One region of the Pseudonocardia sp. TMWB2A genome, then DNA from elsewhere that is predicted to be linked to it. Evidence: riboswitches for the same ligand, from Rfam matches in the RefSeq annotation. Region 1 holds a riboswitch; each other region holds the start of a gene.
What was found. Region 1 has a riboswitch for cobalamin ahead of metE (5-methyltetrahydropteroyltriglutamate--homocysteine S-methyltransferase). Riboswitches for the same ligand answer to the same signal wherever they lie in the genome.
Positions count from the first base shown of each region.

Region 2: linked by a shared signal. The riboswitch ahead of DMP17_RS03615 (TonB-dependent receptor plug domain-containing protein) and the one ahead of metE (5-methyltetrahydropteroyltriglutamate--homocysteine S-methyltransferase) in region 1 are both predicted to bind cobalamin.
Region 3: linked by a shared signal. The riboswitch ahead of DMP17_RS36485 (hypothetical protein) and the one ahead of metE (5-methyltetrahydropteroyltriglutamate--homocysteine S-methyltransferase) in region 1 are both predicted to bind cobalamin.

Region 1 is NZ_QKQY01000001.1:1,576,249-1,580,396, forward strand. Features, by position in the region: gene metE (5-methyltetrahydropteroyltriglutamate--homocysteine S-methyltransferase) at 1-1,622, opposite strand, end outside; cobalamin riboswitch at 1,736-1,945, opposite strand; gene dnaJ (molecular chaperone DnaJ) at 2,319-3,446, opposite strand; gene dnaK (molecular chaperone DnaK) at 3,534-4,148, opposite strand, start outside.
Region 2 is NZ_QKQY01000001.1:790,743-794,890, forward strand. Features, by position in the region: gene DMP17_RS03610 (ABC transporter substrate-binding protein) at 1-79, opposite strand, end outside; gene DMP17_RS03615 (TonB-dependent receptor plug domain-containing protein) at 85-2,013, opposite strand; cobalamin riboswitch at 2,093-2,282, opposite strand; gene mazG (nucleoside triphosphate pyrophosphohydrolase) at 2,614-3,372, shown strand; gene hflX (GTPase HflX) at 3,409-4,148, opposite strand, start outside.
Region 3 is NZ_QKQY01000002.1:4,681,925-4,686,072, reverse strand. Features, by position in the region: gene cobA (uroporphyrinogen-III C-methyltransferase) at 1-356, shown strand, start outside; gene DMP17_RS36495 (MarR family winged helix-turn-helix transcriptional regulator) at 409-915, shown strand; gene DMP17_RS36490 (chloride channel protein) at 912-2,501, shown strand; cobalamin riboswitch at 2,499-2,686, shown strand; gene DMP17_RS36485 (hypothetical protein) at 2,722-3,093, shown strand; gene DMP17_RS36480 (DNA polymerase IV) at 3,113-4,148, opposite strand, start outside.

The DNA.
Region 1 (4,148 bases):
GTCATCGGTGCGGGGCGCGATACGTCGCCATAGAGGATCGGCGGGCGCACGCAGCGCGAGCCATAGCTTTGCACCCACGCATTGCTGGTGAAGGCAAAGCCCGACAGTTGCTCGCCAAAATATTGCACCATGTCGTTGCGCTCAAACTCGCCATGCACCAGCATGTCTAGGCCCGCTTCCTCCTGCCAGCGGATCGCGCGACCGGTTTCTTCGCGCAGGAAAGCTTCATAGGCCGCCGCGTCGATATTGCCGCGCCCATGTTCGGCGCGCGCGCGGCGCACTTCACCCGTTTGCGGGAAGGAGCCGATGGTCGTGGTCGGGAAAGCGGGAAGCTTCAGCGCATCGGCCTGCACCGCCACCCGGACGCCATAAGGCGAACGCCGTTCGCGCATATCCGGCGTGATCGCGGCGACCCGCGCGGTGACGTCCGGGTTATGGATGAGCGGCGAGACTTTGCGCTGTGCCGCTGCTGCGCTGGAGGCGGCCAAAGCGTCCGCCACACTATCGCGGCCTTCATTGAGCGCGCGTTTGAGGATGGCCAACTCCTCGATCTTCTGCACCGCAAAAGCGATCCATTGCCGGACTTGCGGATCAAGCTTGTTTTCAAGCGCCAAATCGACCGGCACATGGAGCAGCGAACAGGAAGGCGCGAGGATGATGTCACGCTCTGCGGCTACCGGCTCCAAGCGGTCGAGCAGGCTTTCCAGATCGCTGCGCCAGATGTTACGCCCGTCAATCACGCCGAGCGACAGGCACAGATTTTTAGGCGCGGCTTTAAGCAGCGCATCAAGCTGCTCCGGCGCGCGCACCAGATCGACATGCAACCCCGCCACCGGCAGTGCAGCGGCAAAGCCCAAATTACTGTCCAGCCCGCAAAAATAGGTGGTGAGCATCAGCTTCAACCCTTTGCGCGGCAATTTGGCATAAGCGCGGGTGAGCGCGCGGCGTTGCTGCTCGGTCAAGTCGGTGACCAGCACAGGCTCGTCTATCTGCACCCATTGCGCGCCCGCTTGCTCAAGGTGCGACAGGATAACGCCGTAAAGCCCCAGTACCTCGTCGAGAAAGTCGAACGGATCGACGCCGCGCCCTTTGGCGAGGCTCAGCCATGTCACCGGACCAAGCAGCACCGGACGGGTTTCAAACCCTTGCGCCTTGGCCTCGCGATAATCTTCGACGACCTTCATATTGTTGAGCGTAAGCTTTTGCCCCGCGACCAGTTCGGGCACCATATAATGATAGTTGGTGTCATACCATTTGGTCATCTCGCAGGCGGTAAGGCTGCTGTGGTGCGCGCACCCGCCCGCATCGCCGGTCGTGCCGCGCGCCATTGCGAAATAGGTGCCAAGCCCCGCCGCGCCTTCTTCCGCGCCATAGCGTTGCGGCACCGCGCCGAGCATCAGGCTGGTATCGAGCACATGGTCATAAAGCGAAAAATCGCCCGACGGGAGCCAATCCACGCCCAACGCATTTTGCCGCGCCCAAGCGGCGGTGCGCAAACCGGCGGCCGCTTCGAGCAAGTCGGCTTGTGGCGTTTTACCCGCCCAATAATTTTCGAGCGCATATTTCAACTCGCGGCGTGGGCCGATACGCGGGAAACCCAATGTAGCAATAGTGACAGTCATATTCTTCAACCCCGAAGAGGGGCGGACATGACCGGACCAGACACAGGCACAAGACGCGCGGCCATGACCGGCAACGCCTTATGCGCGCGACCAGACCGGGCACCCCGCCGGTGGACGTTATGATGCCAAAGGCAGGTCTCCTGGCTCACAGGTCATTGCGGACAATCCGTCTTCCCGGATGGCGTGAGCCGTCCAGTGACTTTGCTTGGATTGCCGCTCGCTGTTTACAGTTGCGGGGGCAGCGCCGGTCTTGCACCGGCTTCCCGTCTTAGCTCCGGCGCAGGCGTACGCCCGACCGGAGAACCTATGACGCCTTTAAGATTGTCCAAAAGACCCGCGGGGTCAAGAGTGGATATAAAGAAAACTTTATATGATGGTTTTTTGGGGGAGAGAGCGAGTAACTGGAAGCAAGGACCAGTAGCGATTTTTCCTCTCCCGTGCCCCCGCGCAGGCGGGGGTCCAGAGTGGTAGGGCGCGTCGCTATTATAGGGATACACAATCGAAGATTATGGCAGACGGCACTGGACCCCGCCTGCGCGGGGGCACGGCGTGGGGAAAGGCGGGGTCATATACTGCAAAGGGGCGGGCTTGTTTGCGCCAACGACTCACTGATAGATATACTGCTAACGGCCACCGCGCGAACGAATAACGGATAACGCTAACCGCAAACCGCTAACCGTCCTCGGCTACCCCTGCTTACCCCGCCAGCATATCCTTGATCTTGCTGAAAAAGCCGCTCGACTGCGGACATTCTTCGCCGGTTTCGGTTTCGCGGAATTGTTCCAGCAACTCGCGCTGTTTGGCGTTTAATTTGGTCGGGGTTTCGACGTCGATCTGGACGACCATGTCGCCATGCCCGCGTCCGTTGAGCACCGGCATCCCCGCCCCGCGCTGGCGGATTTGCTTGCCGGACTGGATGCCCGCCGGGATTTTAATGTCATGGGTGACACCATCGAGGCCCGGCACGGCAATCGTGCCGCCAAGGCTGGCGGTTGTGAAACTGATCGGCGCGCGCGCGAACAGGGTCGTGCCTTCGCGCTCGAAAATCGCGTGGCGTTTCACATGGAGGAAAATATAAAGATCGCCCGCCGGCGCTCCGCGCGCGCCCGCTTCGCCTTCGCCCGACAAGCGGATGCGGTTGCCTTCATCGACGCCCGCCGGAATAGTGACGCTCAACGTCTTGCGCTTGCCGACACGGCCTTCGCCATGACAGTCGCGGCAGGGGTCGGCAATGGTTTCGCCCATGCCGCCGCACACCGGACAGGTGCGTTCGACCACGAAAAAGCCTTGTTGCGCGCGGACCTTGCCGCTGCCTTGGCAATGGCCACAGCGTGAGGCGCTGGTGCCGGGTTTCGCGCCGCTGCCGTCGCAGGTTTCGCAATGCGCCGCGACATCAATCGTGACTTCGCTTTCGCGCCCGTGAAACGCTTCTTCCAGCGTGATTTCCATATCATAGCGCAGGTCCGCGCCGCGTGCAGGGCCGCGCTGGCTGCCACCGCCACCAAAGCCGGACGCGCCGAAGATGGTTTCGAAAATATCGCCAAGGTCGGAAAAACCGCCGCCAAAACCGCCGCCCATGCCGCCGGGCCCGCCATTTTCAAACGCCGCCTTGCCGAACCGGTCGTAGGCCGCGCGCTTTTGCGGGTCTTTCAGGCAATCATAAGCTTCGTTGATGGATTTGAAGCGATGCTCGGCGTCATGGTCGCCGGGATTACGGTCGGGGTGGAAGCGCATCGCAAGCCGCCGGTAGGAGGATTTGATCGTGGCATCATCCGCCGTGCGCTCGACTTCGAGCAATTCATAATAGTCGATTTCGGTACTCAACGCCCCGCCCTAACCCGCTCAAATAAGAGCGGGCACCCTTGCCGCTGTTGCGCGGATAGGATGCCCGTTCCGGTTCATCTTAAAAAATCAGGCCTTCTTGTCGTCTTCGACTTCCGAAAATTCGGCGTCGACCACGTCATCGTCCTGCGCCGGTTCAGCGTCAGCACCGCCTTCGCCGCCCGGCGAGGCTGCACCGGCCTGTTCCTTTTCATAGATGGCCTGCCCCAGCTTCATCGCGACATTGGCGAGGGCTTGGGTTTTTTCGGTCATCGCGTCCGCATCGCCGCCTTCGACCGCCACCTTGGTGTCGGCAATCGCGGTTTCGATTTCGGACTTCAAGCCCGCATCCACCTTGTCGCCATGCTCTTCGAGCTGCTTTTCGGTGGTGTGGACAAGGCTTTCCGCATTATTTTTGGCTTCAGCCGCCGCGCGGCGCTTCTTGTCGTCCTCGGCGAAATTTTCCGCATCCTTGACCATCTGGTCAATGTCGGAATCGCTGAGACCACCCGATGCCTGGATCTTGATCTGCTGTTCCTTGCCCGTGCCCTTATCCTTGGCGGACACGTTGACGATGCCGTTCGCGTCAATGTCGAACGTCACTTCAATCTGCGGCACACCGCGCGGCGCCGGCGGGATGCCGACAAGGTCGAACTGGCCGAGTAGCTTGTTATCCGCCGCCATTTCGCGCTCGCCCTGGAACAC
Region 2 (4,148 bases), 790 kb from region 1:
ACAGGGCGGCGCGCGAAGCTTCCACTTCCGCGCGCCCGCACCCGTTCAGCAATATGATGCAGCCGATGATGGCCAGCATCCGCATCAATAGCGCGCCCGTACACCTACGCTCGCGGTCCGGCCCATGCTGTTATAGCCAAAGGCCGTCTGGTATCGCACATCGGTAAGGTTTTCGACCCGCCCGAACAGGCTCAGATATTGGCCCACCGGCACGTTGGCGCGCAGGCCGAACAATTGGTATCCGTCCAGACGAACACCATTATAAGCGTCGTCAAAACTGTCCGACACAATCCTCATATCGGCCGCAATCATCCAGCCTGACGGATGCTCGTAGCTGATCGCGCTGTTGAGGCTATGTTCTGGCCGCCGTGCAAGACGGTTACCGTTCGTGACGCTGTTCGCCGAAATATCCTTGGCGTTGAGCAGGCTGTAATTGGCCGTCACGACCAGATTGGGAATGGGCTGCGCGGTGGCTTCCAGTTCGATCCCGTTCGCACGGGTTTTGGTGAGGTTGAAATAGGTGCCCCACTGACGATTGCCGTCAAGACAGACTTGCGGTTTATCCGCGACCATTGTGCAATCGCCAAAAGCGATCTGGTTTTTGGACGTGCGCGTAAAGGCTGTCGCACCCAAAATCAGCGTGCCGTCAAGCAGACGCGCTTCGATGCCGCCATCGAAAGCGCGCGCGGTTTCGGGGGCGAGTTCCGGATTGCCATAGCCGCCGGCGCTGTCGTCAAGCTGGAACAGGGTAGGGGCTTTATAGCCTTCGCTGAAGCTGGTTTTGATACGCAGCGCGGGGCTTATTTTATAAGAGCCGCTCGCGGAAAAGTTAGTGTGGCCACCAAAGTCGCTATGATGGTCGTAACGCACACCCGTGACCAAATTGACGCGGTCATCAGGCTGGAACAGCCATTGCGCATAGGCGCTGTCGTCATGGTTGCTAGCGGTCAGGCTGCTCCACGCATCTGCGGTTTTGAGCCGGTTGGTTTCGCGCTCCAGTCCGAACAATAAGCGGTGCCCGCTCGCAACCGTCCAATCGCCTTTATAAGCGATGGTCTCGGTCTGTCCGCGCGCCTTGAAGCTTGCATCGCGCGTCTGTTCATTATCGAAATTGTCGCGGTTATAATCGGCAATGCTATATCCTATGCGGCTGACAAATTCGTCGTTGAGCAGCGAAATTTTAAGGCCGCCATAGCCATTGGCTTGCTGCGACGTCGAATAGGCCGGGAGATCGGCAATGCCGTTAACGGTGAAATCATAACCGTCGAGATCAACACGGTTATGCGCGTAAAAACCGCGCAATTCGACCGTTACTGGCGCGGCAAAGCTGATGTCCATGCGGCCATGCGCAAGATATTGGCGCATCCCGTCGGCTTCGGTGCCATTTGCCGCCGCGCTGATACCGTCCGTGTCATAATAGCCACCGCCAAAAGCGAAAGCGACGGGGCCGCGTTGGTCGGCAACACCGATGCTCGCACGCTTGCTGTCATGGCTGCCATATTCGGCCAAAGCCTGGACATTGAGGCCATGATCGTCGGGCGCGAGCGTCTGAATCGAAACCACGCCGCCAAGCGCCTGATTGCCCCAGGTCGTGCTGTTCGCACCGCGCAGCACTTCGAGCTGCTGGATATTGGTCGACAACAACGTCCCAAAGTCAAAGCCGCCGCCGGGCGAGGAAGGATCATTGACCGCGATGCCGTCGATGAGGACGCGGGTTTGTTCGGCTTCTGCGCCGCGGATACGCACGCCCGCAAAACCGCCAACCGGCCCGTTGCGCGAGATGGAAACACCCGGAAGGCGCGCGATCTGGTCGATGACGGTCGCGGTGCCTTGGCGCTCGATCTGGTCTTCGGTGAGGACGCCAATCGCGACATTGGCGTCGCTTTGCGGCTGTTCGATGCCCAGCGCAGTAACGATAATGGCCTCATCATCGCTATCATCGCGCACATCTTGCGCAAAGGACGGCGTAGACGACAGCGCAGCCGCGCTGGCAAGAAGAAGGTAGCGTTTCACAAAATCCCTTTCATAACAACATTATATATGCCGTTATTCAGGAACAATCCCGATCCGAAGGCACACCCCGTCCTCCAGATCCAAACGGCGATACGGGGCAGGTTTCCTGACTCGCCGGGTCAATGCGCTGTCGCTACCTTCCCAAAGCTAATGCCTTAGTGGTTTTGCTGCGGCAGTGCTCGCCGGTCACAGTTGCGGGGGCAGCGCAGGATTTCAACCTGATTCCCTCAATGTCCTTTTTCAAGGAACCGCCATATCTGCGGCGAGCCTCTAGACCGCAGAAAAACGGATTGCAAGGGCGAGAAGGGGGAAAATTGCCGCTGTGTCATTCGGGTGTCATGCGTGCCTGATAATCATTATATTTAACATAATATATATTATCGCACTTATGCGAATGGGCAAGAAGGGCTATATGACGGATATGTCTGTGGATTGTTGTCCACCCTTTCCGGTAGCAAATCGTGAATATCAAATGATCTTTGTATGCGCACAGCGATGATTTCCCAAAGACACTTATATTTGCATAGATTTATACGCACCAGCGCACCAAGCTGAATGTCATCGCTTTGAATTACAGCCGCGTCGCTCTAAGAGCCATCCATGACCGATTTACCTGCCGAACCGTTGAACCGGCTTCTTGCCATCATGCAGCGCCTGCGCGATCCGGACACGGGTTGCCCTTGGGATGTGCAGCAAAATTTTGCAACGATAGCGCCTTATACAATCGAGGAGGCTTATGAAGTGGCTGATGCTATCGAACGCGACGATATGGCCGACCTTAAGGATGAGCTTGGCGATTTGCTGTTGCAGGTGGTGTTCCACGCGCAAATGGCGCGCGAGGCCGGACTATTCGATTTTGACGCGGTGGCGCGCGGAATAAGTGATAAAATGGTTCGCCGTCACCCACATGTTTTTGGTGAAGGTAGCAATAGCATAGACTGGGAAGCTATCAAGGCCGCTGAACGTCGCGACAAGAGTGAAGATCCGAGCGCGCTTGCCGGTGTGGCCAAGAGCCTGCCCGCTCTGATGGTCGCCGAAAAGCTGCAGAAACGCGCAGCGCGGGTCGGGTTTGACTGGCCCGATGCCCAAGGTCCGCGCGACAAGATTATCGAGGAAATGGCCGAGCTTGATGCCGCGCCTGATGCACAAAGCCGTCAGGAAGAATATGGCGATTTATTATTCGCGATGGTGAATTTAGGTCGCAAATTGAAGATTGACCCTGAAGTTGCGTTACGGGCCGCCAATGCCAAATTCGAAGCGCGGTTCCGCGGCATGGAAACTCTTGTCGGCGCGGAACAATTTGCCGGGCTGAGCCTCGATGAACAGGAAGATTTGTGGCAGCAGGTGAAGGGGCAATAAAACCCCTCACCTTCAATAATTCTGTTAACTTTGCGCCTAGTCCTGTGACCACCGCCGGATGAATCGCGCATAATCCTTATCGGACAAGCGCGCGTCAACTGTGATTAGGTGCGCATTCTCGCCATCAGTTTCTTCCCGCAACACTTGCCCATGTTCATGCAGCCAAGCGAGCGCCATACCGTCGGCAGCATCAAGCGTCAGATGCCGCACACGATTGCCTATGGTGAGAAATTCCGCGATGAACGCGCGCGCTTCGGGAACGCCCTCACCGGTTAACGCCGACACCAGCGCAACATCGTCGCGGCGCGCGGCTTCTTCTTCAATATCCTTGCGTGCTTCGCCGTCCAAAGCGTCGATTTTATTCCATATTTCGATAACCGGAATGGCCGTTGCCGCTAGGTCGTCATCCCCCTGCCCGTCAGCATCCCGACCCTCACCGCGCACCCCCAATTCGGCGAGAACCAGTTCGACATCACGCTTCTGGGCGACGCTATCGCCATGCGAAATATCACGTACATGGACGATGAGATCGGCAGACAAAACTTCTTCAAGCGTCGCGCGGAACGCCGCAATCAACTGCGTCGGCAGGTTCGACACAAAACCCACCGTGTCGGACAGGATTACCTTATCGATGCCGGGCAACGACACTTGCCGCATGGTCGGGTCCAATGTCGCGAATAGCAAATCTTCCGCCATGACGGCACTACCTGTCAAACGATTGAAAAGCGTAGATTTTCCTGCGTTAGTATAGCCGACCAGCGCCACTACCGGCCAGG
Region 3 (4,148 bases), on a different contig from region 1:
GGACGCCGGTGAGCCACCGCGGGGTCGCGCACGAGATCGTCGTCGTGTCCGGGCACGTCGCGCCGGGTGACCCGCGCAGCCTCACCGACTGGACCGCGCTGGGCCGGATGACCGGCACGATCGTGCTGATGATGGCCGTGGAGCGGCTCGGGAAGTTCGCCGAGGCGCTGATCTCCAACGGCCGCCCGGCCGACACCCCGGTGCTGATCGTGCAGGACGGCACCACCCGCATCGAGCGGTCGGTCCGCGCGACGCTGGAGACCGCCGAGCAGGTGGCGACCGAGCAGGAGATCAGCCCGCCGGCGATCGTCGTGATCGGGCCCGTCGCGGGGCTTCAGGCGCCCGTCGGGGGGTGACCCCGACGACTCGTTGCACACTGCAAGTTTGCAATGTGCAACGATCGGTGGCGTGACGGACGAGATCGATGACGTCGTCGACGCGGTGATGACCGCGAGCCGGGCGATGCTCTCCGTGGTGGCCGGATCCCTGGCCGCCGCGGGGGAGCAGGCCGGCGGGACGGCGGGCGAGGTGACCCTGCCGCAGTACCGCGCGCTGGTCGTGCTGGCCCAGCACGGCACCCGGCGCCCGGCCGACCTGGCCACGGCGCTGACCGTGTCGGCGTCGACGGCGACCCGGATGTGCGACCGGCTGGTGAGCCGCGGCCTCGTCGCGCGCACCCGCACCGGCGACGACCGCCGCGAGGTCGCCGTCGCGCTCAGCCCGGCCGGGCGGGCGCTGGTCGACGAGGTCACCCGGCTGCGTCGGGCCGAGATGCACCGGCTGCTCGCGACGCTGCCCGCCGCCGAGCGCACCGCGGTCCGCGACGCGCTGCGCCGCTTCGCCGAGGCCGCGGGCGAGGTCGGCGAGACCGACTGGGCCGTCGCGCCCGTGCCCGCCGAGGACGGTGCCCGGTGACCGCGGTCCGCGCGCTGCACCGCGCGCTCGTCGGCACCCGGCCGGGGCTCGTCGGCCTGGCGACGGTCATCGGGATCGGCGCCGGCATCGGGTCGGTGCTGTTCCACGAGCTGATCCTCGGCGTGACCTGGCTGGTCACCGGCCGGGAGGACTTCTCCGACGCCGGCCGGGTCGCCTCGCCGCACCTGCCCGGGCTGGGGGTCTGGTTCCTGCTCGTCGCCCCGGTGCTCGGCGGCCTGGTGTACGGCCCGCTGGTCCAGCGGTTCGCGCCGGAGGCCCGCGGGCACGGGGTGCCGGAGGTGATGCTCGCCGTCGCGCGCCGGGGCGGGCGGATCCCGGCCACCGTAGCCGCGGTGAAGGCGCTCGCGTCGGGGATCTGCATCGGCACCGGCGGCTCCGTCGGCCGGGAGGGCCCGATCGTGCAGATCGGCTCCGCGGTCGGCTCGGCCATCGGGCAGTGGCTGCGGGTGCCCGCCACCCGGCTGGTCCTGATGGTCGCCTGCGGCGCCGCGGGCGGCATCTCCGCGACGTTCGACGCCCCGATCTCCGGGGTGGTGTTCGGCCTGGAGCTGATCCTGCGGTCGTTCAGCGCCGAGGCCTTCGGCGTGCTGGTGATCAGCTCGGTGGTCGCGAACGTCGTCGCCGAGGTGATCGCCGGGGACCGCGCGATCCTGACCCTGCCGCACTTCGACCTGGGCAGCCCCGCCCAGCTGCCGCTCTACGCGCTGCTGGGGCTGCTCGCGGGGCTGCTGGGCTGGGCCTTCGCCCGCATCCTCTACGCCGTCGAGGACGCCTGCGACGCCGTCTGGCGCGGCCCGGAGTGGCTGCGCCCGGCCGTCGGCGGGCTGCTGCTCGGCGCGCTGCTGCTGGCGCTGCCCCAGATGTACGGCGTGGGCTACCCGGTGCTGGAGGCCGCGATCGGCGGCCGGTACGTCGTCGGGTTCCTGCTCCTGCTCGTCGTCGGGAAGATCCTCGCCTCCAGCCTCACCATCGGCATAGGCGGGTCCGGCGGCGTCTTCGCGCCGTCGCTGTTCGTCGGCGGCACCGCCGGGACCGCCTTCGGCTACGTCGCCGCGGCCCTGTTCCCGGCGCTCGACCTGCACCCCGGCGCGTTCGGCCTGGTCGGCATGGCGGCGGTGTTCGCGGGGGCCGCCCACGCCCCGATCACCGCGGTGCTCATCGTGTTCGAGCTCACCGGCGACTACGCCCTGATCCTGCCGCTGATGGCCGCCGTCGTCCTGGCCACCGGCCTGTCCAACCTGGTGTCGCGGGACAACATCTACACGCTCAAGCTGCTGCGACGCGGGATCGACCTCGCCGCCGACACCCCGACCGACGAGGCGCTGCGCCGGGTCGTCGTCGCCCAGGTCATGCGCCCCGCCGACGGCACGACGCCCGACCCGGAGCTGCCCGCCCTGGACCCGGGCGGCTCCGTGCACGACGTCCTCGGGGTGCTCGCGGCACACCGGGGCGCCGCGCTGCCCGTGCGGGAGGGGCCGGACGGGCCGCTGCTCGGGACGCTGACCGAGCACGACCTGCTCGACCATCTGCGGGGAGTGGCCGGGCGGGGGACTGTTGACCGCTAACCCGGTCGCGTGATGGGCTCCCGGCCGACGACGGAACAGGAAGCCGGTGCGAGTCCGGCGCGGTCCCGCCACTGTCACCGGGGAGTGCCCTCCCCACACCGGCGCCACCGCCCGCGAGGGTGGGAAGGCCGGGGAGGGCGTGCCGATCCGGGAGCCAGGAAACTGCCCGTCGTCGCGGATTCCCACTGGTGAGGGCGCGGACCCTCGAGGAGGACATGCGATGAGCCACGACCTGGTGGTGCTCGGTACCGACCCGTCCGGCGACGACGCGCCCCGCCCGGGTGCGCACGACCTGCTGGCCGAGGCCGAGACGGTCTTCGCCTTCCCGCAGGCCGAGTCGACCGCCCTGTTCTACGCCGAGGCGTGGCGGGTCGAGCCGGTCACACCGCGCGACGCCGTCGCCCGGATCGGGGCCTGGGCCGCCGCCGGGCCCGCCGGAGCCGCGGTGCTGCTGGTCGGGGGCGACCCCGCGGGCGACGCCGCGCTCGGCGCCGTCCTCGACGGGCTGGCCCGCACCGCCCCCGCGCTGCGCGCCCGGGTCGCCGAGGGCAGCCGCGTCGCACCGCCGCACCGCAGCCCGCTGATCGGCTGAGCCCGCACGGGGCCCGGGCTCAGGCCCGCCAGCTGCCCAGCGGGTCGGCCCGGGTGAGGTCCGGGTCGGCGGCGTCGAGCGTGCGGGTGCGTCCGGGGCCGGTGAGCGCGGTCTCGAACCGCACGGTGACCCGCCCGTGCCCGGCGCCCTGGACCCAGCCGTGGCCGTGCTCGGGGTGGGCGACGTCGTCGCCGGCGCGCCAGGGCCGGTCCGGGTCGGGTTCGCGGTCGGGCCGGTCCGGGCGGAGCGGGCCGGGCACGTCGCCGGGCTCCACGGTCGCGCCGGTCCCGGTGGCTGCGTCGCTCTCCGGGGGAGCGTCGAGCACGGTCACCCCCGCCGCCGCGGCCGGGCCGGCGGCCGCGGGCGCGGAGTCGGGGGCCGGGGCCGTCGTCCACCCGCTCTCCGAGGGCACCGCGTCGAACAGCGCCAGTGGCGGCTCGTCGCCGAAGCCGGACACCGACACCCCCAGCAGCCGCACCCCGCCCTCGCCGACGGCGCCCTCGGCCAGCCGCCGGGCCACCGCGACCAGGGTCGCCAGGTCCCGGGTCCCGAAGGGGGTCGTCTCGGACCGGGTGTGGGTGGTGAAGTCCCCCGTCCGCGCCTTCACCGTGACGGTGCGGGCGGTCCGGCCGTCGGCGACCAGGCGCCGGTGCACGGCGACGCAGATCGACTCCACCGCGGTGTGCACCGCGCTCATCGCGGTCAGGTCGGCGTCGAAGGTCGTCTCCGCGCTGATCTGCTTGGCCGCGCCGCGCGGGGCGACCGGACGGTCGTCGATGCCGCGCGCCAGGCGGTGCAGCTCGGACCCGACGGCGCCGCCCAGCACCCCGGCGACCTCGCGGGCGTCCATCGCGGCGAGCTGTCCGATCGTCTCGATCCCGATCTTCCGCAGCGCCTCGCCGGAGACCGGCCCGATGCCCCACAGCGACCGCACCGGCAGCGGGTCGAGCACGGCGGCCTGCTCGGCGTGGGCGATCACCCGCAGCCCGTCCGGCTTGGCCAGCTCGGAGGCGATCTTCGCGACCTGCTTGCCCGATCCGGCACCCACCGAGGCG